Regions from separate parts of the Pseudoalteromonas sp. UCD-33C genome, predicted to be linked through region 2. Evidence: predicted binding sites of a transcription regulator. Region 2 holds the regulator's gene; the other holds the start of a gene.
What was found. The regulator ArgR, encoded in region 2, controls arginine synthesis, uptake and breakdown. The targets are predictions, from matches to a motif close to ANTGAATANNTATTCANT.
Positions count from the first base shown of each region.

Region 1: argA (amino-acid N-acetyltransferase) is a predicted target of ArgR. The motif match lies at 4,269-4,286, and genes of this name have one in related genera.

Region 1 is NZ_LJTB01000002.1:469,121-484,271, forward strand. It holds gene glnS (glutamine--tRNA ligase) at 1-1,489, opposite strand, end outside; gene AOG26_RS05420 (DUF3083 family protein) at 1,718-2,788, shown strand; gene argA (amino-acid N-acetyltransferase) at 2,866-4,206, opposite strand; gene sucD (succinate--CoA ligase subunit alpha) at 4,401-5,273, opposite strand; gene sucC (ADP-forming succinate--CoA ligase subunit beta) at 5,273-6,439, opposite strand; gene odhB (2-oxoglutarate dehydrogenase complex dihydrolipoyllysine-residue succinyltransferase) at 6,617-8,116, opposite strand; gene AOG26_RS05445 (2-oxoglutarate dehydrogenase E1 component) at 8,120-10,939, opposite strand; gene AOG26_RS05450 (succinate dehydrogenase iron-sulfur subunit) at 11,024-11,740, opposite strand; gene sdhA (succinate dehydrogenase flavoprotein subunit) at 11,751-13,523, opposite strand; gene sdhD (succinate dehydrogenase, hydrophobic membrane anchor protein) at 13,524-13,871, opposite strand; gene sdhC (succinate dehydrogenase, cytochrome b556 subunit) at 13,862-14,239, opposite strand; gene AOG26_RS05470 (citrate synthase) at 14,649-15,151, shown strand, end outside.
Region 2 is NZ_LJTB01000005.1:162,546-177,696, forward strand. It holds gene apaG (Co2+/Mg2+ efflux protein ApaG) at 1-63, shown strand, start outside; gene AOG26_RS12335 (symmetrical bis(5'-nucleosyl)-tetraphosphatase) at 70-885, shown strand; gene AOG26_RS12340 (methyl-accepting chemotaxis protein) at 1,027-3,042, shown strand; gene AOG26_RS12345 (DUF3718 domain-containing protein) at 3,195-3,572, opposite strand; gene folA (type 3 dihydrofolate reductase) at 3,652-4,131, opposite strand; gene cgtA (Obg family GTPase CgtA) at 4,212-5,366, opposite strand; gene rpmA (50S ribosomal protein L27) at 5,517-5,774, opposite strand; gene rplU (50S ribosomal protein L21) at 5,791-6,102, opposite strand; gene ispB (octaprenyl diphosphate synthase) at 6,513-7,484, shown strand; gene mdh (malate dehydrogenase) at 7,574-8,509, opposite strand; gene argR (transcriptional regulator ArgR) at 8,735-9,202, shown strand; gene AOG26_RS12385 (Dyp-type peroxidase) at 9,199-10,098, opposite strand; gene AOG26_RS12390 (ABC transporter ATP-binding protein) at 10,160-11,203, opposite strand; gene AOG26_RS12395 (ABC transporter permease) at 11,200-12,834, opposite strand; gene AOG26_RS12400 (Fe(3+) ABC transporter substrate-binding protein) at 12,912-13,916, opposite strand; gene AOG26_RS12405 (tRNA-uridine aminocarboxypropyltransferase) at 14,707-15,151, opposite strand, start outside.

The sequences.
Region 1 (15,151 bases), on a different contig from region 2:
ATTCAGGGTTTAGTGTTGCGTTAAAGTCTTCTGCTGCCGCTGGGTTTGGCACGTTAAATAAACGGTCGTATAAACGAACTTCAGCTGTGATAGATTCACTCGCTGATACCCAGTGAATTACACCTTTAACTTTACGGCCATCGCTTGGGTTTTTACCCAGAGTTTCAGGATCATAAGAGCAGAAGATAGTCGTAATTTCGCCGTTTTCGTCTTTTTCAACGCGCTCAGCTTTAATTACATAAGCACCACGTAAACGTACTTCTTTATCAAGAACTAAACGCTTAAACTTATTGTTTGCTTCTTCACGGAAGTCTTCACGCTCGATATAAAGTTCACGAGTGAAAGGTACGTCACGGCGACCCATCTCTTCTTTATTCGGGTGATTAGCTACAGATAACGTTTCTACTTTATCTGCGTCATAGTTTTCGATAACAATCTTCACAGGATCAAGAACAGCCATTGCACGAGGTGCATGCTCATTTAGGTCTTCACGGATACAGGCTTCTAGCATACCCATTTCAACCATGTTCTCTTGTTTAGTGATACCGATACGAGAACAGAACTCACGTACTGATGCAGGTGTATAACCACGACGACGTAAACCAGCAATCGTTGGCATACGTGGGTCGTCCCAGCCTTCAACATGACCATTTACCACTAAGTCGTTTAATTTACGCTTAGACATAATGGTGTACTCAAGATTTAATCGTGAGAACTCGATTTGTTGCGGATGACACTCAAGGCTGATGTTATCTAATACCCAATCGTATAAGCGACGGTTATCTTGGAACTCAAGCGTACATAATGAATGTGTAATACCTTCTAGCGCATCTGAAATACAGTGCGTGAAGTCGTACATTGGGTAAATGCACCACTTGTCACCTGTTTGGTGGTGATGAGCAAAACGTACACGGTAAATAATCGGATCACGCAGTACCATGAATGAGCTTGCCATATCAATTTTAGCACGCAGTACACACTCACCTTCTTTGAATTCGCCATTACGCATTTTTTCGAATAACGCTAGGTTTTCTTCAACTGGCGTATCACGGTATGGGCTGTTTTTACCTGGCTCTTTTAAAGTACCACGGTATTCACGGGCTTGATCTGGCGATAAGAAACACACATATGCTAGGCCTTTTTCGATAAGCTCAACAGCATAGCCATATAACGCATCGAAATAGTTAGATGAATATTTAATTTCACCATCCCACTGGAAACCTAACCATTGCACATCTTCTTTAATCGAGTTTACGTAGTTGATGTCTTCTTTTTCTGGATTCGTATCATCAAAACGTAAGTTACAAAGACCTTGATAATCTTGGGCGATACCAAAATTTAAACAAATAGACTTTGCATGACCAATGTGTAAAAAACCGTTTGGTTCTGGTGGAAAACGCGTGTGTGTAGTCGCATGCTTACCGCTTGCTAGATCTTCGTCGATACGCGTTCTAATAAAGTTACTTGGGCGATTCTCAATTTCCGCCATAGGAGCATAATCCTCTGAATATTGCATGGTGACAAAACTAATGCATTATTACAAAAACAAACCCTAACATACAGTGGTTGCATCATGTTTATTGAAGATATTACGTCGAATGTTGAATACATAGTTCACAGACTCGGCAAAATCGGTAAAAAAATTGTTCTAACGCAATAAAATGATCATTGACTAGCGATATAGTGCCGTCAGTTTCACTACCAATAAGGAAAAAAGATGGCTTCGCTCAATCAACATCGAGTCTATATTCCAAGCTCAGCACGTGCAAACCAGTATGTGTTAGTTGAATTTAAACCTACTGATGAGTTTTTTGCCCAGTTCACCAATGTGAGCTGTGCTTATAAGCGTCTTGCAAGGGAGTTATTTGCACTATGTGATGAGTATGAATTACATAATGTACACCTAATCGCCAACGATAAACTGCCAGTGGTTCGTTACCATGATGAGGCATATAGCTTAGAAACCGCTAAGCAAATTTTGTTTTTCTATAACCCACAATACCATGAAGCACATAATGTATTTGCTGATGGTGAGCAAAAATGCAAAAAAATTCGTTTATTATTCTTAGCGACCGGTGAAGATATTCGCGCTCATGCGGCTAGTTTTCATCATAATGTGCAAAGAGTGATCAACTCACTACAAGAAAAACTACTAAGCGGCCAACCACCTCTTAAAATTCGTGACCACCAACATCTCACTTATGATTTATTTGCTAAGGCTAAAGGTCACAAAGAAAGCTATGGCTATAAATTACGTAGCTTATATCCACGTTACCAGTCTCGCCAATGTCATTTACCAAATGAACACAGTGAGATGACATACGCTGGGTTTTCGATTCCAGTAACCCGAGCCATTAAAACGCAATTTCAGCATATGCTGAACGAAGAGAATTATACGCAGTTTTATCAATATATCTTTGATGCGTTCAAACGAGCATGTGATAAACGCGGATTAACACTCGGCGCTTTCATCGCTAACGGTACTCGCCCTATTGTTCGTAATAGCAATATTGATAACGCACAAAGTAACAGCGAACTGCAAAAACTAACCTTTGATTGCAGCTCTGAACAGGTGCAATTACAACAGTATTGGGATGCAGATCAACTTGTAGATTCACTACATTTTGTGATTGCCGCAGCCGATAAAGACAAGCATGACATTGGTTATGGTAAGTTTATGAATCAAGTGCAAAGTGCGATAAATGAAGTTACTGACGAGCTGGCATTTAATCCAACTCGCCAAGATTTACGCGTGCGTTTTTATCAGCACATTAACTATCAATATTAAGAGTATAACCAAGCCCCCTCAAGATGCTGAAACTCGCACCGTGAGGATGTTTGGGTATATAAGAGGTGACGCATGCGTCACCTCTTATTTCCTAGCTTAGTTAAATCTAGACGCAATACTTTAGAGCGGCGTTCATGGTTATAAAGCGCTTTTTTCTTCGCAGGTAGTTCATCAACTGTCACTATTTCAAAACTTTGCTCTAAAAACCAGTGAATGCTGCGTGTGGTGAGAGCAAATAAATGCGAATAACCCGCACGTTTAGCCTTATTAATAATAAACCTCAGTAGATAACTGCCGCGATCAGCATCTCGGTACTGAGGGTGAACAGCCAAACTTGCAAACTCCCCCACTTGTTCGTCGGCAAACGGATACAAAGCAGCACAGGCTATAATAAGACCATCACGCTCAATAACCGTAAATTGTTCAATTTCAATTTCTAGCTGTTCACGAGAGCGGCGCACCAAATAGCCTTGCTGTTCAAGGGGTCTAATAAGGTTAATGATTCCGGTAATATCAGCAATACTAGCACTTCGTAATTGCTCAGAGCTTTGCGGAGCGATTTGTGTACCAATACCATCTAAAGAGAACAGCTCTTGTAATAGTGCACCATCTTCTTTGTAGCTAACAAGATGGCAACGATGTACACCACCTCGACAAGCATCAATTGCAGCTTGTAAGAAAACAGTGGCGCTTACACATGAATCTGGTTGCTTGCGATAGTTTACTAGTAGCTGCTCAGCTTCATTTGGCATTAGCTCTGCAATCGCCTCACCATTTTCATCCAAAATACCGGCTTCTTTACAAAAGCCAAGCATTTTATCGGCGCGTAGTTTGAGAGCTACTTGCGTAGCAATTTCTTCAGCAGTTAAGTTAAAACTTTCACCTGTAACAGAAGCCGCTATTGGCCCAAGCAGAACAATTCCGTTGTTATCTAACTGGTGGCGAATACCCGCAACATCGATACGTCTCACTCTACCTGAATGATGATAGTCAACACCTTCATCAACACCTAAAGGCTGAGCAATAACAAAGTTGCCACTCACCACATTTAAAAATGAGCCAGACATAGGTGTACTACTTAAAGACGTAGATAAACGCGCGGTTATATCGAACTGCATTGCACCCGCAACTTTTTTAATCACATCAAATGTTGCGTTATCAGTTACCCGTATCTCATTATGAAATTGACTAGTTATGCCAACTTGTTCAAGCGCTGCGTTAAACTGTGGGCGAGCACCAAACACTAAAACAATCTTAATACCAAGACTAGTTAATAGCGCGACATCGTTGATGATGCTACGACAACCAGACTGATCGATCGCCTCTCCGCCAAGCATAACAACGAATGTTTTACCGCGGTGAGCATTAACGTATGGGGTTGACTGGCGAAATCCATCTACCAATTCTGTGGTACGCACGTAATATTTACCTTATTAAAGTCGAATGTTTTAATAAAAAAAGATATACAAGCCACAAGTGTAGAGAATTTATATTCACAAATAAAGCATTATTATTCTTAATTTATGATTGGAATTTTCTTGCCGGGTAGAAGGATGTGATAGATACAAAAAAGGCCCGCATAAGCGAGCCTTTTTTAAGAGATTAGAACTGATTACCAGCCTGTTTTCTCTTTAAGTGCATTACCGATATCAGCTAATGAACGTACAGTTTTTACGCCAGCAGCTTCTAATGCAGCAAATTTCTCATCAGCAGTACCTTTACCGCCTGCGATGATTGCACCAGCGTGACCCATACGCTTACCTGGAGGTGCAGTAACACCCGCAATGTAAGAAACAACTGGTTTAGTCACGTTGTGCTTGATGTATTCTGCAGCTTCTTCTTCTGCAGTACCACCGATTTCACCGATCATAACGATAGCTTCAGTTTGCTCGTCTTTTTCGAACATTTCTAAAACGTCGATGAAGTTAGTGCCAGGGATTGGGTCACCACCGATACCAACACATGTTGATTGGCCGAAACCAGCGTCAGTAGTTTGCTTAACCGCTTCGTAAGTAAGAGTACCAGAACGTGATACGATACCTACTTTACCAGGCTTGTGGATGTGGCCAGGCATGATACCGATCTTAGTTTCACCCGGAGTGATAACACCTGGGCAGTTAGGACCGATCATACGAACACCAGTTTCATCAAGCTTAACTTTAACGTCAACCATGTCTAGTGTTGGGATACCTTCAGTGATACAAACGATTAGCTCGATGCCAGCATCGATAGCTTCTAAGATTGCATCTTTACAGAAAGGTGCTGGTACGTAGATAACTGATGCAGTTGCGCCAGTTGCTTCAACAGCGTCACGTACTGTGTTGAATACTGGAAGACCAAGGTGCGTTTGACCGCCTTTACCTGGGCTTACACCACCAACCATTTGTGTACCGTACTCAAGCGCTTGCTCAGAGTGGAAAGTACCTTGGCCACCTGTGAAACCTTGACAGATAACTTTTGTATCTTTATTGATTAATACAGACATTATTTGCCCTCCGCAGCAGCAACAACTTTTTCAGCTGCGTCTGTTAGTGATTCAGCAGCGATGATGTTAAGGTCAGAACTAGCTAGTACTTCACGACCAAGTTCAGCGTTAGTACCTTCTAAACGTACTACTACAGGAACGTTAACACCTACTTCTTTAACTGCGCCGATGATACCTTCTGCGATCATGTCACAACGTACGATACCACCAAAGATATTAACTAAAACAGCTTTAACGTTGTCGTCAGATAAGATGATCTTGAATGCTTCAGATACACGCTCTTTAGTTGCACCGCCACCAACATCTAGGAAGTTAGCTGGCTTGCCACCGTGTAGGTTTACGATGTCCATAGTTCCCATTGCTAGGCCTGCACCGTTAACCATACAACCAACGTTACCGTCTAGTGCAACGTAGTTAAGCTCGAAGCTTGCAGCGTGAGCTTCACGCGCATCTTCTTGTGAAGGATCGTGCATTTCACGGATTTTAGGTTGACGGTAAAGCGCGTTACCATCTACACCGATTTTACCGTCTAGACAGTGAAGGTTACCTTCGTCTGTGATTACTAGCGGGTTGATTTCTAATAGAGCGAAATCGAAATCGTTGAACATGTTAGCAAGACCCATGAAGATCTTAACGAACTGTTTCATTTGAGTAGGGTTTAAACCTAGTTTGAAGCCTAACTCACGAGCTTGGTAAGCTTGAGGACCAACTAGTGGATCGATCTCAGCTTTGTGAATTAGTTCTGGAGTTTCTTCTGCAACTTGCTCGATTTCAACACCACCTTCAGTAGATGCCATGAAAACAACTTTACGAGAAGCACGATCTACTACAGCGCCAAGGTATAATTCGTTAGCGATGTCAGTGCAGCTTTCAACAAGAATTTTTGATACTGGCTGACCATTTTCGTCTGTTTGGTAAGTAACTAAGTTTTTACCTAACCAGTTCGCAGCGAACTCTTTAACTTCGTCAGTTGTTTTAACTAGCTTAACACCGCCAGCTTTACCACGGCCACCTGCGTGAACCTGTGTTTTAACAACCCACATATCACCGCCGATTTTCTCAGCAGCTGCTGCAGCTTCTTCAGGTGTATCGCAAGCGAAACCTTGAGAAACTGGTAAACCATATTCGGCAAAAAGTTGTTTTGCCTGATACTCATGCAAATTCATGATGCTTTATCCAATTTTTTATACTAAAAGAGCTGAATATTTATGCAAAATAAACAGCTATCCCAAATTGCGCACTTAGTATAAATCCCAAGGCTCCACATGAAAACCCCAGTTAGACCAAAGGCGCAAAAAAAAAGCTGTGAACGAGGTTCACAGCTTAGTTTTCATACAACCAGATTAAACATCTAGTAGTAAACGAGTCGGATCTTCAAGTAACTCTTTAATTGTTACTAAGAAACCTACTGATTCTTTACCATCGATTTGGCGGTGATCATAAGATAACGCTAAGTACATCATAGGTAAGATTTCAACTTTACCATTTACAGCCATAGGACGCTCTTGGATTTTGTGCATACCTAAGATTGAAGACTGTGGTAAGTTGATGATTGGTGTAGATAGTAATGAACCGAATACACCACCGTTAGTGATAGTGAAGTTACCACCTGTCATGTCATCAATTGATAATTTACCGTCACGACCTTTAAGCGCTAGCTCACGGATACCTTTTTCGATTTCAGCAACTGATAGCTTGTCACAGTCTTTAAGAACTGGAGTAACAAGACCACGTGGTGTAGAAACCGCGATGCTGATGTCGAAGTAGTTGTGATAAACAATATCATCACCGTCGATAGACGCATTTACTTCAGGGAAACGCTTAAGTGCTTCAGTAACTGCTTTCACGTAGAAAGACATGAAGCCTAAACGGATACCGTGACGCTTTTCGAATACTTCTTGGTACTGCTTACGAAGGTCCATGATTGGCTTCATGTTAACTTCGTTGAAAGTCGTTAACATTGCAGTTGAGTTTTTCGCTTCAAGAAGACGATTAGCGATTGTTTTACGTAAACGAGTCATAGGAACACGTTTTTGTGTACGGTCACCCATAGGTGCTGCTGGCGCTGCTGCTTCCGCTTTAGGAGCTGCTGCCGGTGCTTTTAAGAATGTATCAACATCTTCTTTAGTTACACGGCCATTTTTGCCAGTACCTTTGATTTTTGATGCATCAAGGCCTTTCTCAGCGATTAAACGACGAACTGACGGCGTTAATACGTCAGAGCTGTCATTTGATTCGCTTGCTGGTGCTGCTTCAGCTTTAGGAGCTGCTGCTGCCGGTGCTGCACCCGCTTTAACTGTACCAATTACTTGCTCACCAAGTACTGTTTCGCCTTCAGCGTGAATGTGCTCACCCATGATACCGTCTTCTTGAGCAACAACTTCAAGAACAACTTTATCAGTTTCGATGTCAACAAGGTTTTGGTCGCGAGTTACCGCTTCACCTGGTTGAACGTGCCAAGTAGCAATTGTCGCGTCTGCGACTGATTCTGGAAGTACAGGTACTTTAATGTCCACTTCTTTACCTTCTGATGCTGGTGCTGATTGCGCCGCTGGCGCGTCTTCTGATTTAGCTGGTGCAGAGTCGTCACTTGCTGGTGTAGCATCTGCATCACCAAGTAATGCAATTACTTGTTCGCCAAGTACCGTTGCACCTTCTTCTTGTGAAATTTCAGTGATTACACCGTCATTTGGTGCAACAACTTCTAAAACAACTTTATCTGTTTCAATATCTACTAAGTTTTGGTCGCGGCTTACTTTGTCGCCAACACTTACGTGCCAAGTTGCAACTGTAGCATCAGCAACCGACTCAGGAAGTACAGGAACTTTAATTTCTGTGCTCATTGCTTATCCTTTCTTTTCAATAGTAAGCGCATCTGCAATTAGCGCTTGTTGTTCTTTATTATGCACTGACATGTAACCACACGCTGGTGATGCTGATGCTTTACGACCTGCGTAAGTTAATTTAGCACCGGCTGGGATTGCGTCAACAAAGTGGTGTTGAGAACAATACCATGCACCTTGGTTTTGCGGCTCTTCTTGACACCAAACAAAATCTTTAACGTGTTGGTAACGCTGCATGATTGTATCCATCTCAGCGTGTGGGAATGGATATAATTGTTCTACACGAACAATAGCAATGTTATTTAATTCTTGCTTACGACGCTCTTGTAGTAGTTCGTAGTAAACTTTACCGCTACAGAATACAACGCGTTCTACTTTATCTGCTGCAATATCATCGATTTCATCGATCATATTGTGGAACACACCTTCAGATAACTCTTCAAGTGAAGATGTTGCCAACGGGTGACGAAGTAGCGACTTAGGCGTCATAACAATCAATGGACGACGAAGTGGACGTACAGATTGACGACGAAGCATTGCATAAACTTGCGCAGGTGTTGAAGGAACACATACTTGCATGTTGTGATCAGCACACAACTGTAAGAAACGCTCTAAACGTGCCGAGCTATGCTCAGGACCTTGACCTTCATAACCATGTGGAAGTAAACATGTAAGACCACATAAACGGCCCCATTTCTGCTCACCTGAACTTAAGAATTGGTCAAATACAACTTGTGCACCGTTAGCGAAGTCACCAAATTGTGCTTCCCACATTACAAGTGACGTAGGCTCAGCTGTTGCGTAACCATATTCAAATGCAAGTACTGCTTCTTCAGAAAGAACTGAGTCATATACTTCAAATGCACCTTGCTTTTCGCTGATATTTTGCAGCGGCAAGTATGTTGATGCGTCAGTTTGGTTATGAACAACAGCATGACGGTGGAAGAATGTACCACGACCTGAATCTTGACCTGTTAAACGGATATCAGTACCCGCATCAACAAGCGTTGCATAAGCAAGTGTTTCAGCCATACCCCAATCAAGTGGTTTTTCACCTGTTGCCATTAGCTTACGGTCGTCGTAGATTTTCTTAACGCGCGACTGTGCTTTGTGGCTTTCTGGGAAGCTTGCTACTTTTTCACCAAGCTCTTTTAACTTCTCAACCGACACTGTTGCATCGTACTCAACATCCCAATCATGACCAACAAACTTAGCCCAATCAGAAGAGTGCGATGTTTCTAGTTGAATTTCTTCAACAACACAGTTGCCTTTGTCTAAACCGTTACGGTAATCATCAGCAAGTGCTTTAACTTCATTTTCTGAGAATGAACCTTCAGCAACTAATTGATCTGCGTAAATTAGACGAGGTACTGGATGCTTTTTGATTTTTTGGTACATAAGTGGTTGAGTCGCGTTCGGCTCATCCGCTTCGTTATGACCATGACGGCGATAACATACTAAATCAATCACTACATCACGTTTAAACTGGTTTCTGAAATCAAGTGCAATTTGAGTTACAAATGCAACCGCTTCAGGATCGTCAGAGTTAACGTGGAAAATTGGTGCCTGAACCATTTTTGCAATATCAGTACAGTATGGTGTAGAACGTACATCAGACTGTTTAGACGTTGTGAAACCAACTTGGTTATTTACAACGATACGGATACTACCACCACAACTAAATGCATTAGTTTGCGATAAGTTAAATGTTTCTTGTACAACACCTTGACCTGCGATTGCAGAGTCACCGTGAATAGTAATTGGTAATGCTTTAATACCTGACTTATCACCTAGACGGTCTAAACGAGCACGTACCGAACCCATAACCACTGGGTTAACGATTTCTAAGTGAGACGGGTTAAATGCAAGTGCCATGTGCACGTTGCCACCGTTAGTAGCAAAGTCAGATGAATAACCCATGTGATATTTAACATCACCTGAGCTTAATGTGTCTTTGTGTTTACCAGCGAACTCATCGAATAATTCTGATGGGTTTTTACCTAAAACGTTCACTAGTACGTTCAAGCGACCGCGGTGAGCCATACCAATAACAGCTTCTTTTTGTCCGCTTTCACCTGCACGATGAATTAGTTCTTTAAGCATTGGTACTAATGCGTCACCACCTTCAAGTGAGAAACGTTTTGCACCAGGGAACTTAGCCCCTAAATATTTTTCAAGGCCATCTGCAGCTGTTAATCCTTTAAGGATACGTAGCTTTTCTTCTTTAGAGAACGTTGGACGTGATTGCACTGATTCTAAACGTTGTTGTAACCAACGTTTTTCTTCAGTTGAAGTGATGTGCATATACTCAGCACCTACCGACCCACAATAAGTCGTTTTGAGTGCTTGATATAGCTCACCTAATGGCATGGTTTCGCGACCGACAGCAAACGAACCCACATTGAATTCACGGTCAAAATCAGCTTCAGATAAATCGTGGTACTCTAATTCTAGATCACGAACACGTTCGCGTTGCCAAATACCTAATGGATCTAGGTTGGCATTTTGGTGACCACGGAAACGGAAAGCATTAATAAGTTGTAGCACCTTGACCTGTTTAGGATCGCCAGAGCCACCCTCTGCTACCACTACTTCTCTATGCTTGTTTTTAGCAAGCTGTGCAAATTGTGAACGAACTTCTGAATGTTTAACGTCAACATCCACACCATCAACTTTTGGTAATTGTTCGAACACTTCTCGCCATTCTTCTGGCACAGAAGTCGCATCATCTAAGTACGCTTCATAAAGCTCTTCTACGTAAGCAACGTTACCGCCGTTTAAGTGAGAAGATTCTAGCCATGCCTTCATCACACCTTCGTGCATTTATAAGCCCTTTTCTTTAGCGCAGAAATTAATTGTTGTAAAAACAAGGTGGTTAATCACTTAACCACCTTACATATTCAAGCTTTAAACAGCGCGGTTTAAAAGCATTGATTTGATTTGTCCAATTGCTTTGGTCGGGTTAAGACCTTTTGGACACACGCTAACACAGTTCATGATACTGTGACAACGGAACACGCTGAACGCATCGTCAAGGTCAGCAAGACGCTCTTCAGTAGCTGTATCGCGGCTATCAGCCAAGAAACGATAAGCATGAAGAAGACCCGCAGGACCGATGAACTTGTCTGGATTCCACCAGAACGAAGGACACGATGTTGAACAACATGCACATAAGATACACTCATATAAGCCATCTAACTTATCACGTTCTTCGATTGACTGAAGACGCTCACCCGCCGCAGGCGTGTCGTTGATTAGGTAAGGCTTAACTTTTTCGTATTGAGTGTAGAACTGACTCATGTCAATAACAAGGTCACGTACCACTGGTAAACCTGGTAAAGGACGAATTACGATTTTACCTTTGCCACCTTTAAGTAGCGTTGATAAAGGGGTAATACACGCTAAACCGTTTTTACCATTCATGTTGATACCGTCTGAACCACACACACCTTCACGGCATGAACGACGGAATGATAATGTTGGATCTTGCTCTTTTAATTGCATAAGCGCATCCAATACCATCATATCTTGGCCTTCTTGCGTTTCTAGCGAGAAGTCCTGCATACGTGGTGCATTATCAACATCTGGATTGTAACGATAAACCGAAAATTGTACTTGTGCCATCGTCTCGCTCCTAGTATGTACGTGCTTTAGGTGGGAAAGCTTCACGCAGTTTCGGCGCGTAGTTTACTTCACGTTTTGTCATTTCATCTGTAACTGGGTTATAGATAGAGTGACATAGCCAGTTATCGTCATCACGATCTGGGAAGTCAAAACGAGAGTGTGCACCACGGCTTTCTGTACGGAAGTTTGCAGCTACTGCTGTTGAGTATGCTGTTTCCATCAAGTTATCAAGCTCTAGACATTCGATACGTGCAGTGTTGAACTCAGTCGACTTGTCGTCAAGACGAGCGTACTGAAGACGTTCACGAATTTCTTTAAGCTCTTTAAGACCTGTTGCCATTGCATCACCTTCACGGAATACCGAGAAGTTAAGTTGCATACACATTTGAAGGTCTTTCTTGATTTGTACTGGGTCTTCACCTTGGCCAGCTTTAGAGTTTTCCCAACGGTTAAAGCGTGCAAGTGATGCTTCTAGGTCTGAATCAGACGCATCTTTACCTGCTTCAACACCGTTAAGGTACTTACCTAAGAAGTTACCAGCTGCGCGGCCGAATACAACTAAGTCAAGTAGTGAGTTACCACCTAGGCGGTTAGCACCGTGTACAGATACACATGCAATCTCACCAACAGCGAATAAACCTTCAACTACTTTCTCTTGGCCGTTTGCATCAATTTGTAATGCTTGACCATTTACGTTAGTTGGAACACCACCCATCATGTAGTGACATGTTGGGATAACTGGAATTGGTTCTTTAGCTGGATCAACGTGTGCGAATGTTTTCGCAAGGTCACATACACCTGGAAGACGTAAGTTAAGTGTTTCTTCACCTAAGTGGTCAAGCTTAAGCTTGATGTGTGGACCGTAAGGACCATCACAACCACGACCTTCACGGATCTCAGTCATCATTGAACGAGCAACAACGTCACGAGACGCTAAGTCTTTAGCATTTGGTGCGTAACGTTCCATGAAGCGTTCGCCGTCTTTATTTAGAAGGTAACCACCTTCACCACGACAACCTTCAGTTACAAGTACACCGGCACCGGCGATACCTGTTGGGTGGAACTGCCACATTTCCATATCTTGCATTGCAACACCAGCACGTGTAGCCATACCAACACCGTCACCAGTATTGATGTGTGCATTCGTTGTCGATGCGTAGATACGGCCTGCACCACCTGTTGCTAAAACAACAGCTTTTGATTTGAAGTAAACAACTTCGCCAGACTCGATGTCGATTGCTGTACAACCAACAACGTGACCGTCGCTGTTTTTAACTAAATCTAGTGCGTACCACTCAGAGAATACGTTAGTTTTGTTTTTAACGTTCTGTTGGTATAAACAGTGTAATAGCGCGTGACCAGTACGGTCAGCTGCTGCAGCTGTACGTGCAGCCTGTTCACCACCAAAGTTTTTCGACTGACCGCCGAAAGGACGTTGGTAAACACGGCCATTTTCAAAACGAGAAAATGGTAAACCCATGTTTTCTAATTCAGTAATAGCCTCTGGGCCTGTTTTACACATATATTCGATAGCGTCTTGGTCACCGATGAAATCGGAACCTTTAACCGTATCGTACATGTGCCATTCCCAGTTATCTTCATGTGAGTTACCCAGAGCAACCGTAATACCACCCTGTGCAGACACAGTGTGAGAACGTGTAGGGAAAACTTTTGAGATAAGTGCACAGGTTTTGCCTGATTCAGTGATAGCTAGTGCTGCGCGCATACCCGCACCACCGGCACCAATCACTACTGCGTCAAATTCACGAACAGAATAATTCACTTAAACACCCCATAAAACGATTAGACCAATTGCTACGTAAGCAACAGCCATAAGGTTTAATACAAAGCCTAAAACAGCACGTAATTTAGCGCATTTAACATAGTCAGTAAGAACTTGCCAAAGGCCGATACGGGTGTGAACCATGATGCAAACTAGGGTGATTAAGGTAAACCCTTTCATTGCTAGGTTAGAGAATAGGCCTTGCCAGGCTTCGAAAGTGACTTCTGGCGTACATAAAAAATAGCCGATAATAAAAATCGCGTAAGCGCTGATTATTAATGCTGTTGCACGTAGTGATACGAAATCTTGTACACCATCACGTTTAAGAGTTGCTTGATTTAAAACCATATCCACACTCCTGCTAGAATTGCAGCTACAACACCTAAAGCTAATGCAACTTTAGCGCTGAAGTTACCTGATTCAAGTTCTTCCCAGTGACCCATGTCCATAATGATATGACGGATACCACCGATTAAGTGATACGCCAATACAGAAATGGTGCCCCATGCTATGAATTTGGCAATGAATCCGCTGAACAGACCCTTGACGAATTCAAAACCTTCTGCAGAAGAAAGAGACTCAGACCAAGCCCAAATGACAAACGTTAAAGCAAAAAATAATGCTACACCGGTGACGCGGTGAAAAATTGATGCTTTAGCCGTTGCCGGCATAGATATAGTTGTTAGATCTAGATTTACAGGTCTTTGCTTTTTCACAGTTACTTGCCCATCTTGCCCACTAAGGAGCTCATCTACTTGTTTTTCTAAAACCCATCAAAATGAATTTCGATGGAACTATCTAAGTAAACCGTGTTGATACACAAAAAGTTCACACTTATGCAAAACTCAAATGTAAAAATAAAGTTTACCTACAGACAATACGGTATAAAACCTTGGATAGTATATATAGCCAAAGGTCTTTTTACAATTCTTGTTTAGTAAGAGACGTTTGCGAATTAGCCAATAGTATAATATTTAATCCTGACAGAATATTTATTATCCATTTGTGCATAATGTTTATAAAAATTGACTTTATACCCCTCTTTCACGTTAAAATGAAAAGAATGTGCTTAAACAGATTCAGAACATAACAATCAGAGTTGTTATCTTAATAGGAGATAAATAGATGGCGGATAAGAAAGCCACGGTCCATATTGATGGTCTTGATCCAATCGAACTTCCAATTTACCAAGGCACTGCTGGCCAAGATGTAATCGACGTACGTACGTTAGGTTCACACGGTCACTTCACTTACGACCCAGGTTTCATGTCGACCGGTTCTTGTGAATCTTCAATCACTTACATCGATGGCGGCAAAGGTGTTTTATTACACCGTGGTTACCCAATCGAGCAATTAGCTGATGAATCAAACTACATCGAGCTTTGCTACTTACTATTAAACGGCGAATTACCGACTAAAGAACAATACGAAGCGTTTGCTCAAGAAATCACGCACAACACAATGCTTGATACTAAAATCGCAAACTTCTTCCAAGGTTTCCGCTTTGACGCTCACCCAATGGCAATGCTGTGTGGTGTTGTAGGTGCTCTTTCTTCTTTCTACCACGAAGATTTAGACATCACTGACGCAACACAACGTAAAACAAGCGCAATCAAGCTAGTTGCTAA
Region 2 (15,151 bases):
GGGACTGAGTTTGAAGCGCCAATCGAGGTGTTTCGTTTAGCTCGTCCAAACATATTGCATTAGGTAATAATGGCTAACTACGCAATTGGTGACTTACAAGGCTGTTATAGTGAATTTGATGCGTTACTAAAACGTGTCAACTTCAACCCAAGCCAAGATCACCTTTACTTAGTTGGCGATATTGTTGCTCGAGGTCCAGATTCACTCGCTTGCCTCGAGCGCCTTCATACTATGCAAGGCAGTGTAACTATTACTCTTGGTAATCATGATTTACACCTAATTGCTTGTCATTATCTAAATAAACCAGCAAATCCAAAAGATAAGCTTGCTGGTGTTTTTGACAGCCCAAAGCTCCCTGAATATATTCACTTTTTGCAACAACAACCATTAGCGATTTGGCTTGAACGCTATGACATGCTGATAAGCCATGCTGGCTTAAATCCAAATTGGTCAATAAAAAAAGCATTAAAACGCGCTCGCTTTGCCGAAAGTTGCTACCAAGGTAGTGATGCCTATCATTACTTTGCCAATATGTATGAACCCCACCCATTAGAATGGCAATCAACGCTACCTAACGAGGCTAAATTTCGTTATATCGTTAATTACTTCACGCGCATGCGCTTCGTTAATTTGCTTGGTGAACTCGATTTCAGCAATAAAACCAGCATTAGTGAAGATAGCTCAATAATCCCTTGGTTTGAGCATCCGAGTATAAGTAAGCTCAAGCAACAGATCACATTTGGTCATTGGGCTGCTTTAGAAGGTAAAGTTAAAGCCGAAAATATTCATGCCCTCGACACTGCCTGTGTATGGGGAGGCGCGATGACCCTCATGGAACTCAGCAAAAAAGACTGTTTTGTCGAAAAATCCCACTCTTTTATCTAAATAAACTGAAAAATAGCTGAACATCTGTTAGATTTATAACAATTAAAGTTAATTTAATTTTAAGCTAATTAAATTTAAATACTTAACTAATTGGCAACCTTGCCGATAAGTGTTGATTAGTACTATTTTCTGGAATTACATATGAACTTGACCGTTAGACAGCGTATTTGGGGTGGCTTTATTGTTATTACGTTACTCCTGCTATTTATTGGTGGTAACTCGTTGATCAGAATTACCAACATTGATCAATCGACACAGCGAGTTAATCAGCTGTCATTACCGGCCCTCGACAAAAGTTATGAGTTGCAGGTTGAATTCATCCTGATGAGTAAATCAGCGCAAGCTAGTTTTTACACTACATCACAAGATGAATTAGCAACTATTCGCAAGAACTTTACCGAACAGAAAAAGCGTTACGATAGCTCTTATCAAGACCTACAACAAATAGTGAGTAACGACCCTAAATTAAAACAAAGCAGTCAAGAAGTTGAGCAAACTTATAAGCGCTTTGCCAAGTCTGTCGATAACCTTTTTAAGGATAAACAAACTCAACTTGAACTTAACAATACGCTGCGCACCCAGCTTGAAGATATTGAGATCAGCGCAGAAGATGCTAACTCTGTTGTGCTTGACATCATTGATATTGATGGTCTTGAAGAGAACCATTCACGTGCCTACCAAGCTGCTAACAACATGGAAAACAACTTCCAGTCGGTAGTGACTAACAGTACCGATATGCTAACGGTTAAAACTCTTAACACGTTAGATATCGTGAAAAACGAACAAGTTTATTACTTAGAAGAAGTTGAGCGCAGCCTTGGCCTTATTCGCCCAGCTATCATTGAAAGTAATGCTGATTTATATAATGACCTAAACAGTTATGTTGAAAACCTTGTAAATAACGTACGTGGCAACAACAGCCTATCAGCAAATAAAAAGCGTTTAATTGATGCAATTGCACAAACTCAAGCTGAACTTGCAAATGCAGAGAAATCAACGACTGAAGCCCTAAAACAACTTAAAGAGCTTGTTGACCAAGCAACTGTACTTGCTTTTGACTTACAGCAAGATGTAAGTGGTAACGTATCTACAGCAACCATCTGGACTTGGATTGCCATGGTTATCGCCACTTTAATTGCAATTGCTGTTGCAGCAATTACTGTTAGCCGTATTACTAAACCACTTTCTGAAGTAAACCGTATTCTTGATATTGTTGCTAGCGGCGATATGACTCAACGCCTAGACGACTCTGCTAAAGACGAGTTTGGTGAGCTATCACGTAGTTGTAATACGCTAATCGAAAGTTTACGTACGCTTATTCAAGGCATTATCTCTCGCTCTACACAGCTTGCAGCTGCATCTGAAGAAACTTCAGCAATCACTGAAGAATCAAGCCAAGCTATTCGTAATCAACAAGCGCAAGTAGAACAAGCTGCTACAGCAACCACGGAAATGAGCAGCACATCACAAGCGGTAAGCAGCAGTGCTCAACAGGCACTTAGTGAAATCAAGAACGCAGATAAAGAAGCTGACCGTGTTAAAGGTATTTCTTCGCAAAACAAAGCGACTATTGAACAACTTGCCCGTGAAGTTGATGATGCTTCACAAGTTATCAATAAGCTACACAAAGATAGCGCATCAATTGGTGGCATCTTAGATGTTATTCGTGGCATTGCAGAGCAAACTAACCTACTTGCACTGAATGCTGCAATTGAAGCTGCACGTGCTGGCGAACAAGGTCGAGGCTTCGCTGTTGTAGCTGACGAAGTACGCTCTCTAGCGAGTAAAACTCAAGAATCGACGCAAGAGATCCAAGCTATGATTGAATCGCTTCAGGTTGGTGCAGAGGCTGCTGTATCGGCAATGTCGAAAGGTAAGCAACAGGCTGAGTCTTGTGTTGAGCAATCAGACCTTGCCAACACAGCCCTTGACTCAATCACAGCAGCCGTTGCACAAGCGCATAATGTAAGTGAAGAGATCTCGACAGCCGCTCACGAACAGCAACAAGTATCGCAAGAAATTAGCGAACGCTTAGAGTCAATTGTGGCAATTGCAGAGCAAACAGCTGAGGGCGCAAACCAAACCAATATTTCAAGTTCAGAAGTTGCTAAGTTAGCCGAAGAACTACGTTTATCGGTAGACGCGTTTAAAGTTTAAGAAGCTGTAAACGAGTTACGAGTTAACAAAGATAGAAGCCGTGTTTGTGAAAACAAACACGGTTTTTTGTATGTATTCACTTTATAAGTGTGTTATTCAGGCACAAAAAAACCGCAACGAGTGCGGTTTCTTAAATTCTATTGGCGTTTCAATTAAAGGCCTGCGCGGTCTTTAATAACAGCGATTAGTGGAGAACCACCGTGGCCGTTTGATTCTGCCCATGCGATGTCTGCACCGTCTGCTAAAGAGCTTTTAGATAAGTTCTTAACGATGTATTCACCAGCATCTGCAGCGCCGCTTTCAATTGCATGACGAAGCATATTGTTGCCGTTACATTTTACAGCATCAAAGATGTTACGAATTTTCACACGTGAGCTTTTAAGCTTACTACGTAAACGGTTTTTATCATCAGCTGCGATGTACTCACAGATAGAAACCGCTAATTGATCATCAGCTTTTGCTGGTGCTGTATACGCAACTGACGCTGAAACAACAGCCGCTGCAAGTAACATATTTGGTAACTTCATCATATTTTGCCCTTATGTAATACTTTCTTCTTACCAAGATTGTGTAATATTGTACCAACTAATTAATTTTACCGCAATAATGTTACGAGTTTTTGTACAGGGTTACAAAAGTATACGAGTAAGGGTTTTTGTTATCAGGCTGATGCTTTTCTTGCTCGGCAACTGTCCAATTAGCAACACTTTCGTAATCTGGAAACTGCGTATCACCGGCCACTTCAAGGTCGATGAATGTTAAGTATAGACGATCTGCTTGAGATAGAAATTGTTCGTATATATTTCCGCCACCTATAATCATTACTTCTTCAACATCAGCAACCAATTCCAGCGCAGCCTCTGGTGAAGTAACCACCTCAATACCTTCAGCTGTGTAATCAGCATTACGCGTGATAATAATATTTTGACGACCTGGTAAAGGCCGACCTATTGATTCAAATGTTTTACGGCCCATGATCACAGGCTTTGCCATGGTTACTTTTTTAAAGTGTTGCAGATCGGCGGGTAAATGCCATGGCATTTGGTTGTCTTGGCCAATTACTCGGTTATTTGCCATAGCAGCAATCATTGAAATTTTCACACTAAACCTTAATACTTTTTTCTTATTAATAAAAAAGGAGCGCATGGCTCCTTTTCAGTTTTAAAATTTTATCGTTGGTAGATAACTTCTACATCGTAGTCATCATCATCCCAGTCGTCATCCCAATCATCATCGTCTTGAGATGTTGCTTTCTGATGATAAGTATCCCACTTAAATTCAACTTCTTCTTTCTCTTCTTCAGCGAATTTCTCTTTCGGCATACTATCAAGTAGCGCCATAATGTCATGACATAGTGCTTGAGTATTTTGCTTATTTGCAGCAGAGATACGGTAAACATTAACCTCTTCACCTAGCTCTTCGGCAATTTCATTACACAGCGCTTCAGCTTCATCTTCTGGTAATAGGTCAATTTTGTTAAATACTAACCAGCGCGGCTTTTCAGCAAGCTTAGGACTATATTGGTGTAGCTCATTAATAATCGCAAAGGCATTATCAACCGGATTTGTGCCATCAACAGGCATAACATCAATGATATGCAGTAATACACGACAACGCTCTAAGTGCTTTAAGAAGCGAATACCAAGGCCTGCACCATCTGAAGCCCCTTCGATTAGACCTGGAATATCAGCAATTACAAATGACTTATTCGCATCTGGGCGTACTACACCAAGATTAGGAATAAGCGTCGTAAACGGGTAATCTGCCACTTTTGGTTTAGCTGCCGAAACACTGCGGATAAACGTTGATTTACCAGCATTTGGTAAACCAAGTAAGCCAACATCAGCAAGTAGCATTAGCTCTAAGCGTAAGCTGCGAACTTCACCAGGTGTACCTAGTGTTTTTTGACGTGGCGCACGGTTTGTACTTGATTTAAAACGTGCGTTCCCCAAGCCATGGAAACCACCTTTTGCAACAACAACCTTTTGACCATGCTGGGTTAAATCACCTAATGACTCTTCAGTATCAACATCAATGATACGTGTACCAACAGGCACCTTAAGCGTTAAATCAGCGCCTTTTTTACCAGTCATGTTACGGCTTTGGCCATTTGTGCCGCGCTCTGCTTTATGAAAACGCTCAAATTGGTAATCAATTAACGTATTTAAGTTTTCATCGGCTTGTAGATAAACGCTGCCGCCATCGCCGCCGTCGCCGCCATCAGGACCGCCATCTGGTACATATTTTTCACGTCGGAAAGATACGACACCGCTGCCGCCATCACCCGCGTCACAACGAATTTCTACTTCATCTACAAACTTCATGATTACTCACTTTAAGATTGGCTTGTTAATAACTCTATTATATACCTAAGTGCCTTATTCAGCACCCAATGCCAAGGCGCTTAGGTATATATTTATGAGCCTTAAAACAAAAAACCCCGCAAAGGCGGGGTTTTTCAAATATCGAGATGATTACTCAGCTACGATATTTACGTATTTACGGTTTAAAGGACCTTTCTGTTCGAATTGAACTTTACCATCTGCTTTTGCGAAGATAGTGTGGTCTTTACCGATACCTACGTTTGCGCCAGCGTGGAAACGAGTACCACGTTGACGAACAATGATGCTACCCGCTAGAACTGATTCGCCACCAAAACGCTTAACACCTAGGCGTTTGCTTTCTGAATCGCGACCGTTACGAGTACTACCAGCTGCTTTTTTATGTGCCATTTCTCAGTACCTCTAATTAAGCGCTAATGCCAGTGATTTTAACTTCAGTGAACCATTGACGATGGCCCATTTGCTTACGAGAATGCTTACGACGTCTAAATTTAACAATCTTAACTTTCTCACCGCGACCGTGTGAAACAACCTCAGCTGTTACTTTACCACCGTTTACGAACGGTACACCGATCTCGATTTTCTCACCATCAGCAACTAAAAGTACTGAATCAAATTCAACTGCTGCACCAGTTTCAACGTCTAATTTCTCAAGACGAATTGTTTGACCTTCAGTCACACGGTGCTGTTTACCACCACTTTGGAAAACCGCGTACATAATTAACTCCGTCTGTGCGCCCTCAAATCGACGCAACTAAAATATTCTTCAATAGGGCGCGAAGTTTACGCTAATGTGCAAAAACTAGCAAGCCTCTTTTTCGATAAAATGAATAAAAAATAGCTGCATTGAGAGCAATTCAATATTTTCCCCTATTCTATCCTAAAAACACCACATGCCAAGCGGTTTTTACGATCTCATGACAATTAAATTACGCTAATAATACGCACCTTGAAAATTCAAAAAGCTGATCACTTATTAATCAAGACTATAAATTTATCTTGGCTAAATTGATCTCAAATAAAAAACTTTACAGTGTTTTTTTACTGAATCATCACAAAATATCGAGCAAGCGCTTTTTTTGTTGTACAATCAGCCCCGTATACCCATAAATATTGGCTCGGAGATCAATGGATATAAAAGCTATCCAGACGTTAATCGAAAATGAAATGGATGACGTCAATCAACTTATACATGCCCAAATGCGCTCAGATGTCGCATTGGTTAACCAACTCGGTTTATACATAGTAAACAGTGGCGGTAAACGCGTTCGTCCTATGTTGGCCATTTTAGCGGCAAAAGCACTTGGTTATGAGGGCAAAGACCATATTACGCTTGCCACTATCATCGAATTTATTCATACCGCAACCTTATTGCATGACGACGTTGTCGACGAGTCACATTTGCGCCGTGGTACGCCTACAGCCAACGCAGAGTTTGGTAATGCAGCGAGCGTTTTGGTGGGTGACTTTATCTATACACGTTCATTTCAGCTTATGGTTGGCCTAGGTAAAATGCCAATCATGCAAATTTTAGCTGATGCAACCAATGTCATCGCTGAAGGTGAAGTATTACAGCTAATGAATTGTAATGACCCTGACACCACAGAACAAAGCTATATGCAGGTTATTTACAGCAAAACGGCAAAATTGTTCGAAGCTGCAACCGGCCTTGCTGCAATTATTACCGAGCAAGACGAACAAACCCTTGAAGCATTAAACTTATACGGTATGCATCTTGGCACTGCATTCCAATTAGTGGATGATGTTCTAGATTACAATGCTGATGCCGAGCAACTTGGTAAAAACATTGGCGATGATTTAGCTGAAGGTAAACCTACCCTACCGCTTATCTACGCAATGCAAAAAGGCACACCAGAGCAAGTTAAGCTAGTACGCGAAGCAATTGAGCTTGGTAATGGTATGGACCACTTAGAGAGCATTCTAGCGGCATTAGCTGACACTAAGGCCCTTGAGTTTGCAATGCAAAAAGCTGAGCAAGAAGCTGACAAAGCAATTGCTTGTATTGCGTTCTTACCAGACACACCGTACAAACAAGCCTTAGAGAGTTTGGCCCGTATCGCCGTTGCCCGCGATCACTAAACGCTATTTATTCGAGCCATTAAAAAAGCCTGCATTTGCAGGCTTTTTTGTTTTCGGCGATTTAAAAAATCGCCTATCATCTGTCGGAATTAACCGTTGATGAAATCAACACCTTCCTGGATGTCTTTGTTAAGTGTAGCTAGCATGTCGTTTTTAGCTTGCTCTTCGAATGCACTTAACTCACCGTAAGAAAGGATTTCTTCAACGCCGTTCTTACCTAGACGAACTGGGTGTGCGAAGTATGCTGCGTCACCGTTTTCAACTGCAACGTATGCGTAATCAACTACTTCTTCACCTTGTAAGCCTTTAACTAAAGACATACAGAAGCGTGCTGCTGCAGCACCCATAGAAAGAGTTGCTGAGCCGCCACCCGCTTTAGCGTTAACAACTTCAGTACCTGCGTTTTGGATACGTGGAGTTAATGCTGCAACTTCTTCGTCAGTGAAAGTAACACCTTCAACTTGAGAAAGAAGAGGAAGGATTGTAGTACCTGAGTGACCGCCGATCACTGGAACTTTAACGTCAGTTGCGCTTAAACCTTTAAGTTCAGCAACAAATGCTTCTGAACGGATCACGTCAAGCGTTGTGATACCGAATACACGGTTAGCATCGTAAGTACCCGCTTTTTTGAATACTTCAGCAACGATTGGCACAGTGCCGTTTACTGGGTTAGTGATGATACCTACTAACGCTTTAGGACAGTTTTTAACGATGCCTTCAGCTAATGTTTTGATGATACCTGCGTTTACGTTGAAAAGGTCCGCACGGTCCATGCCTGGCTTACGTGGCATACCCGCTGGGATAAGAACGATATCACAACCAGCTAATGCTGCGTCTAGGCTGTCAGCACCAAAGCCTTCAACTTTAACGTCTGTTGGGATGTGAGAAAGATCAACCGCTACACCAGGAACAACAGGGGCAACATCGTATAACGATAATTCAGAACCTGCAGGTAAACTTGTTTTTAATAATAAAGACAATGCTTGGCCGATACCGCCAGCTGCGCCTAAAACAGCAACTTTCATTGGAATTCTCCGTAATTTGAGGTAGGAAATATTTGTGGCCCTAAAGATAATGAAATTAGCGACTAAAAACAAATTTATCCTGCTTATTTCGCGTATAATTTCGACCATAGTTGTAAACTTAGCTGTAAAGACACAGCATTTTGGACGACTTTGTAAACTAATACTGCATAAATATGCAGAGTTGTGTAGAATTACCCTACATTTTATGAATAAAGAAACGACAACATGCAACCACAAGACAAACAAGAAGCACTGATCAAAGCGTTTAAAGCGCTATTAAAAGAAGAAAACTTCGGCTCACAAGGTGAGATTGTCGAAGCATTAAAAGAGCAAGGCTTTGATAATATTAGTCAAAGTAAAGTCTCTCGCATGTTAAGCAAGTTCGGTGCAGTACGTACTCGTAATGCAAAACAAGAAATGGTCTATTGTTTACCGGCTGAAATGGGTGTGCCAACAGCGAAAAGCCCACTGCGTCAGCTTGTTATTGATATTATGCATAACGAAATGATGATTATTATTCGCACCAGTCCAGGCGCAGCACAATTAATTGCTCGTTTACTTGATTCACTCGGTAAAGCAGATGGCGTACTAGGTACCATTGCAGGCGACGACACTATTTTTATCGCCCCTGCGAAGATTTCTGAAATCGATGTAACGCTCGATCGCGTGCGCACTTTATTCGATACCGTTTAAAGTTGCTTTAAGAAGTTTACAGACGGGGCGAAAAACGCAGATCCCATATCGGCTTGAGTAAAATCGAGCCAATGATCATAGCAATCGCCCTGCCCCAAGCGACTCTTTAATACCTGCTCAAACGCATCCCCTTGCGCAGCACACGAAACCATTAAAATTCCCTGCTTATGCACATCACCAAATGGCATGCTTTGGTTTAGCAAAAGTGGCTGGCCATGCTCATCTTTTAATTCACTACGAACCGCATGACTGGTTTCTACAGCAGGCACAATCAAGGTATTATCTAGACGCGTGCGCCCCATGATTTGCTCTTGCTCAGACAACGATAAATGCTGCCAGACACTCAAATCATGCACAAAGCGCTGAACATGAATATAACTGCCTTGGTCTTCAAAGTGACCCGGTTTATCGATAAGTGCTGTACTACGTTTTTGACGGCCATGGGGTGTATCGCCTGCATAAATGAAGCCGTTAAAATCACGTCCATCTAAAAACCGAAAATTACGGACCTGCTCCACCAGCTCAACATCCGGTGTTAATAATTTTAGAATTTGCAGAGCAAATAGATGGTTTACATCTTCACGGTCTGAACGAATTTGCACAAACAAGTCAAATGGCTGCGCACTAATCACATGCTCACTATGAGTCACATTCGGAAAGCTTTGCAATTGGCTAGGGATAAACTCGGGCAGAATATGCGGCCAATACTGAGCGCCAAGGGCAACCACACACGATAGCATGGCTTCTGAGAATTGATCAGCAAACTCATCTTGAATGACGCTAACGCGTTTTAGTTTTTTACGTAATGACTCATCATGGCCATCGTAAACATTAAAAAACAGGTGCAAACCATGTAAGTTTGCTTCAGCACAAATCCCAGATTGCGCTTGCGCCATAGTGAATCCTTAGCTTCTCGTTATTTGCACAAAGCCAAGGATTCAAGATTGTTATTTATTACTAATCATGAAAAAAATTGACTGTGTGCGGCATTATTTTTATTTTTACAGGCTGCTCAACAGCTAACACGCGGTCTTGCTCTGCAGCAACTTCACACTCTTGCCCTGCAATATTGATACGATAAACATAACGCGTACCGATAAAGCGCCTGTGCAAGATAGTTAAACTGTTTGCGTCACTGTGCGCAGCTTCACACAACTGAATATGATGCGGCCTTATATACACTTGGCCTTGCTGACAATCTGCATTGTTCGCCGTCAAAGAGTGAACCACACCAAACGCCGTCTCATATTCAGTTGGCGTTAATACTTTTGCCGTTAAGTATATGCCCGTACCAAGAAACTCTGCAACCACCTTTGAGTTAGGTTGGCTAAATAACTGCTCAGGAGAGCCTTGTTGGGCGATTTTTCCACCATGCATAACCGCAAGCGTGTCGGCAAACGCGAAAGCTTCTTCCTTCGAGTGGGTAACAAATACCGCAGAAACCTGCTGATCTTTAATAATGCGACGTATATCGGCAATAAGCTCAAAACGCACTTGTGTATCAATATTCGAAAATGGCTCATCAAGTAGTAATAAACTTGGTTTGTAAGCAAGTGCACGGGCTATTGCCACTCGTTGCTGCTGTCCACCAGAAAGCTGATGCGGATATCGCTGTGCACAACCATCGAGTTTAACAAGGCTAAGCATTTCATCTACACGCTCGCGCTTTTGCGCTTTACTCATATTGCTTAGGCCAAACGCAATGTTGTCGCTTACAGTTAAATGAGGAAACAACGCATAGTCTTGGAACATCATGCCAATATTACGTTTTTCCGGTGCAACAAACAGCCCACTATCGTTAACCACTTTTGAATCAATACTCATATAGCCTTGCTCAGGTTGTAAAATCCCGGCAATTGCCTTTAAGGTAGTAGTTTTGCCGCAGCCACTTGCGCCAAGCAAACAGACGATTTCATCTTGTTCAACATTGAGGTTTAGTTCACTCAACACTTGAGTCGCATTGTACTGATAAGCTAAGTCTTTAATTATCAAATGACTCATGAGTGATTTTGCTCCATCGAACGATTAACGAAATACAAAGGGATTAACCCAACTAACACGATAAACAAGGCTGAAATTGACGCAAGCTCCAATTGCTCATCACTAACATATTGAAAAACATGAGTTGCCAGGGTTTCAAAATTAAAAGGTCTGAGTAATAAAGCCGCAGGTAACTCTTTCATGCATTCAATAAACACTAACAAGCCAGCTGTTAAAATGCCGCGTTTTAATAGCGGTAAATGTACTCGCCAAAGGGTTTGTAAGGGCCCTTTGCCCATTGATTGACTGGCCATATCTAGCGATGGGCTAATACGTAAAAAACTGCTTTCAAGCGCGCCATGCGCAATCGCATAAAAACGTACAACATAAGCAAAAATCATCGCAAATAAAGTGCCGCTCAAAAGTAATCCTGGTGATAAACCAAAAGGCTCAAGCCAATTGTTTAACGCATCATCCAGCTGAGTTAATGGTAGTAATACGGCAATAGCTAACACAGTACCAGGTAAGGCGTAGCCAGTACTTGCTAAACGTCCTGGGATCAAAGGGTAAGCTTGTTTCGCAATGCGCTGATAAAACAATACCAATAAGCTCAATAGGATAGTTGCAATGCTCACCACAACAGCCACTTTAAAACTTTGCCAAGCGTAATTAAAAAATGCCCCATTCCATGCTTCATCTGCATAGACAATGGCGTATTTAACTAACACCCCAACCGGTAGGATAAAAGCCAATACCAGCACAACTGTGCAAGCCAAGCTTGCAGCCCATGCGGCACTGCCTTTTAAGCGATACAAGGTTGCACTGTTAACGCTTGACTGACGTTCATACACAGCTTGATTACGACGACTAAAACGTTCAACCATGATGGTTAAAAACAAAATCAATAACATGATACCTGAAATTTTCGCCGCTGCCGTTAATGAGTAATAGCCAAGCCACGTATCGTATACAGCGGTAGTGAGCGTACTTACAGCAAAGTAATTAACGGTAGCAAAATCAGCCATGGCCTCCATACTGATTAATGTAACCCCTGCCACAATCGCCCCACGACCAAGAGGCAAACTAACGCGTAAAAAGCTTTGTAATGGTGATAGACCCATCAGCTGACTAGCTTGTACTAGTTTAAAAGACTGCTCTCTGAGTGCCGTTTTAAAAATAAGGAATAAGTAAGGATAGAGTACCAAGGCAATCATAATAATAGCCCCAGATAATGTACGAATATCAAAAAACCAGTAATCGTCTGGTGACTGCCAACCAAACCAGTCTCGAAGGGCGATTTGTACTGGCCCAGCGTAATCTAGTAAGTCAGTATACACATAGGCGATTAGATAAGTTGGCATTGCTAATGGCAGCATTAATGCCCATTCAAATTGCTTACGCCCAGGAAACTCACAATATGCAGTTAACCAAGCTAACGGCAATGCTATTACACAGCTCAGCAGCCCTACCCCTGCAATGAGTATGAGAGTATTACGGGTATAATCCCACAGCACAGTATCGAAAAGGTGCTGAAATACATCTGAATCTCCTTGCAGAGATTCAAATAGTAAAAAGCCTAATGGCGTAACAAGCAACAGGCCAATAAGCCAGGCTATAAGCTGCCAACGCGACAGCGAAAACTTCACATGCATAAGTGGATTAATACCAGATAAAATAAAAGCTGTTAAAAAACAGCTTTTATAAAAATGTGTTACGAGAAATATCCTCGTTATAAATCAAACTTTACTTCGTCAATCAGCTTCAGTGCCACAGGGCGATATTTGCTGATCTCATCAAGAGGAAGGCTATCTTCTTTAAACTCACCCCATGATGCAACCATCTCAGATAATGCAACCCCTTGCTTTACAGGGTATTCCATATTAACTGAAGCATAAATATTTTGCGCCTTATTGTCGGTCATATACTCAACCAGTTTCAAGGCATTTTCAGGGTTTTTAGCATAACGGGTCATAACAACGCCCGATACATTGATATGAGAGCCACGGTTTGTTTGGTTAGGGAAGTTAATATAAACCGCTTCAGCCCATGATTTTTGCTGATCATCTTGCATCATTTTGCCAAAATAATAGCTGTTGCCTAACGCCAGATCGCATAAACCTTCTTTTACGGCTTTGACTTGCGCTCTGTCATTACCTTGCGGCTTACGTGCTAAATTGGCTTTTACGCCCTCAAGCCATTGCTTAGTTTTTGCTTCGCCATGGTGAGCAACCATAGAAGCAACTAAACCTAAATTGTAAGGGTGTTTACCAGATCGAGTGCAGATCTTACCTTTGTATTTTGGATCGGCTAAATCCTCGTAAGTTAATTCAGCAAGTGCACCAACACGCTCTTTTGCAGAGTAAACATTACGTACACGTTTAGTAAGTGCTATCCATTGACCGTCGGCATCACGAAAAGTGCTTGGCACATTCGCATTAACCACATCACTATTAATTGATTGCGTTAAGCCTAAATCTTCTAATTGAATCAGCGCACTAAAATTTGAGGTTAATACTAAATCAGCCTTACTGTGCTTACCTTCACGCTTTACACGCTCAATCAAACCTTTTTTGGCAAAAACCACATTAGTTTTAATACCTGTTTGCTTAGTGAAATCATCCAAAATAGGCTGAATTAAGAATGGTTGACGAAACGAGTAAATATTTACTACATCTGCAGCGAATGTAGGCGCGCTTAATAATGCGCTAAGTAATACTAAGGCTGTTTTCTTCATTTTATAGCACCTAAATAGTAACAATTATCAAAATATTTTACCTAGAGTTAGGGCAAAGTGCACCCGTTTAAACTTATATTTCAATCAACCTAACTGCCATTTAGGAATTTGCATGTAAGACATATCTCACCCACATGGCAGTTATTGAGTAAAAACCACCAGCAAACACTGCACAAAATAACATAAGTACTTGAAATACAAAAACATCTTTTAAATGACAATAAAATAACCAGCAGATTAAGTAAGATTTTGACCTACTCAGCTTCGCCCATTTCTCTATAATTACTTACATCAACTAAGCAAGAATCTTAATGAGTAGATGGATAAGGAAGCATTACTCATAATACCGCGGAATAAGGTTCATTAGGAGAATAAGGAATCAAGGACAGGCTCAGGAAGAGTAACGCAATGGAGTGACAACCTACGGACAACATCAGGATGATGTGGAATGGCATGACAACAGGACGTTGTTATACAGGAAGTTCAAAAAGTGGAATAAAGGACAGGCCGTTAGGGCATCGCAATGGATTTGCAAACAGAGGGATAGTGTCAGGATGGCACGTAAGGGAGTGGTAAAGTAATTACCAGCATGGATGTAAAGGACTAACAAGGAAACAAGGCGGGATTGCCTTATATTGCACAGAACCAATAAGTAAAGTGTAATCGCATGGATTGGCAAAGTTTAGGGAGTTGATTAGATTCAATTGCAGGATGCAAAAAATTAAGAAGATTCCGCAAGCGCGACTAGAGATAGTACGCGCTTTTCTTTTGCCTAAAATTTAGTAAAGAGTTATTGCTCTGGGCGTCCCTTATTACGCTTACCTAGCAGATAAGCATCTCTAAACTTAATAAAATGTTGCTCAAGCTTTTGTGTAGCCTCGTCTTCACCCGCAAGGGCAAGTACCATAATAGCCACCTCAGCGGTGCCTAACTGATGCTCATGCGGAGCAACACGTAATCGATAATCAGATAGCTTTTCAGGCGTAATTGAAAGCACAGGAAAATTATCTAGATAAGGGCTTTTACGGATCATTTTCTTTGCTTCGCGCCAAGTCCCATCTAAAAAGATAAACAAAGGACGCTTACCTTCAACAGGAGTTACTTCGGTGATCACGCGCTCTTCGTCGTCAACATCGCTGGCAGGAAAAATAACCATAGGCTGATACTGAGGATTTGCCAACAAGCTTAATAAGACTTCATCTGGATTTGTTCTATCCCACTTAAAGGCATGGTTA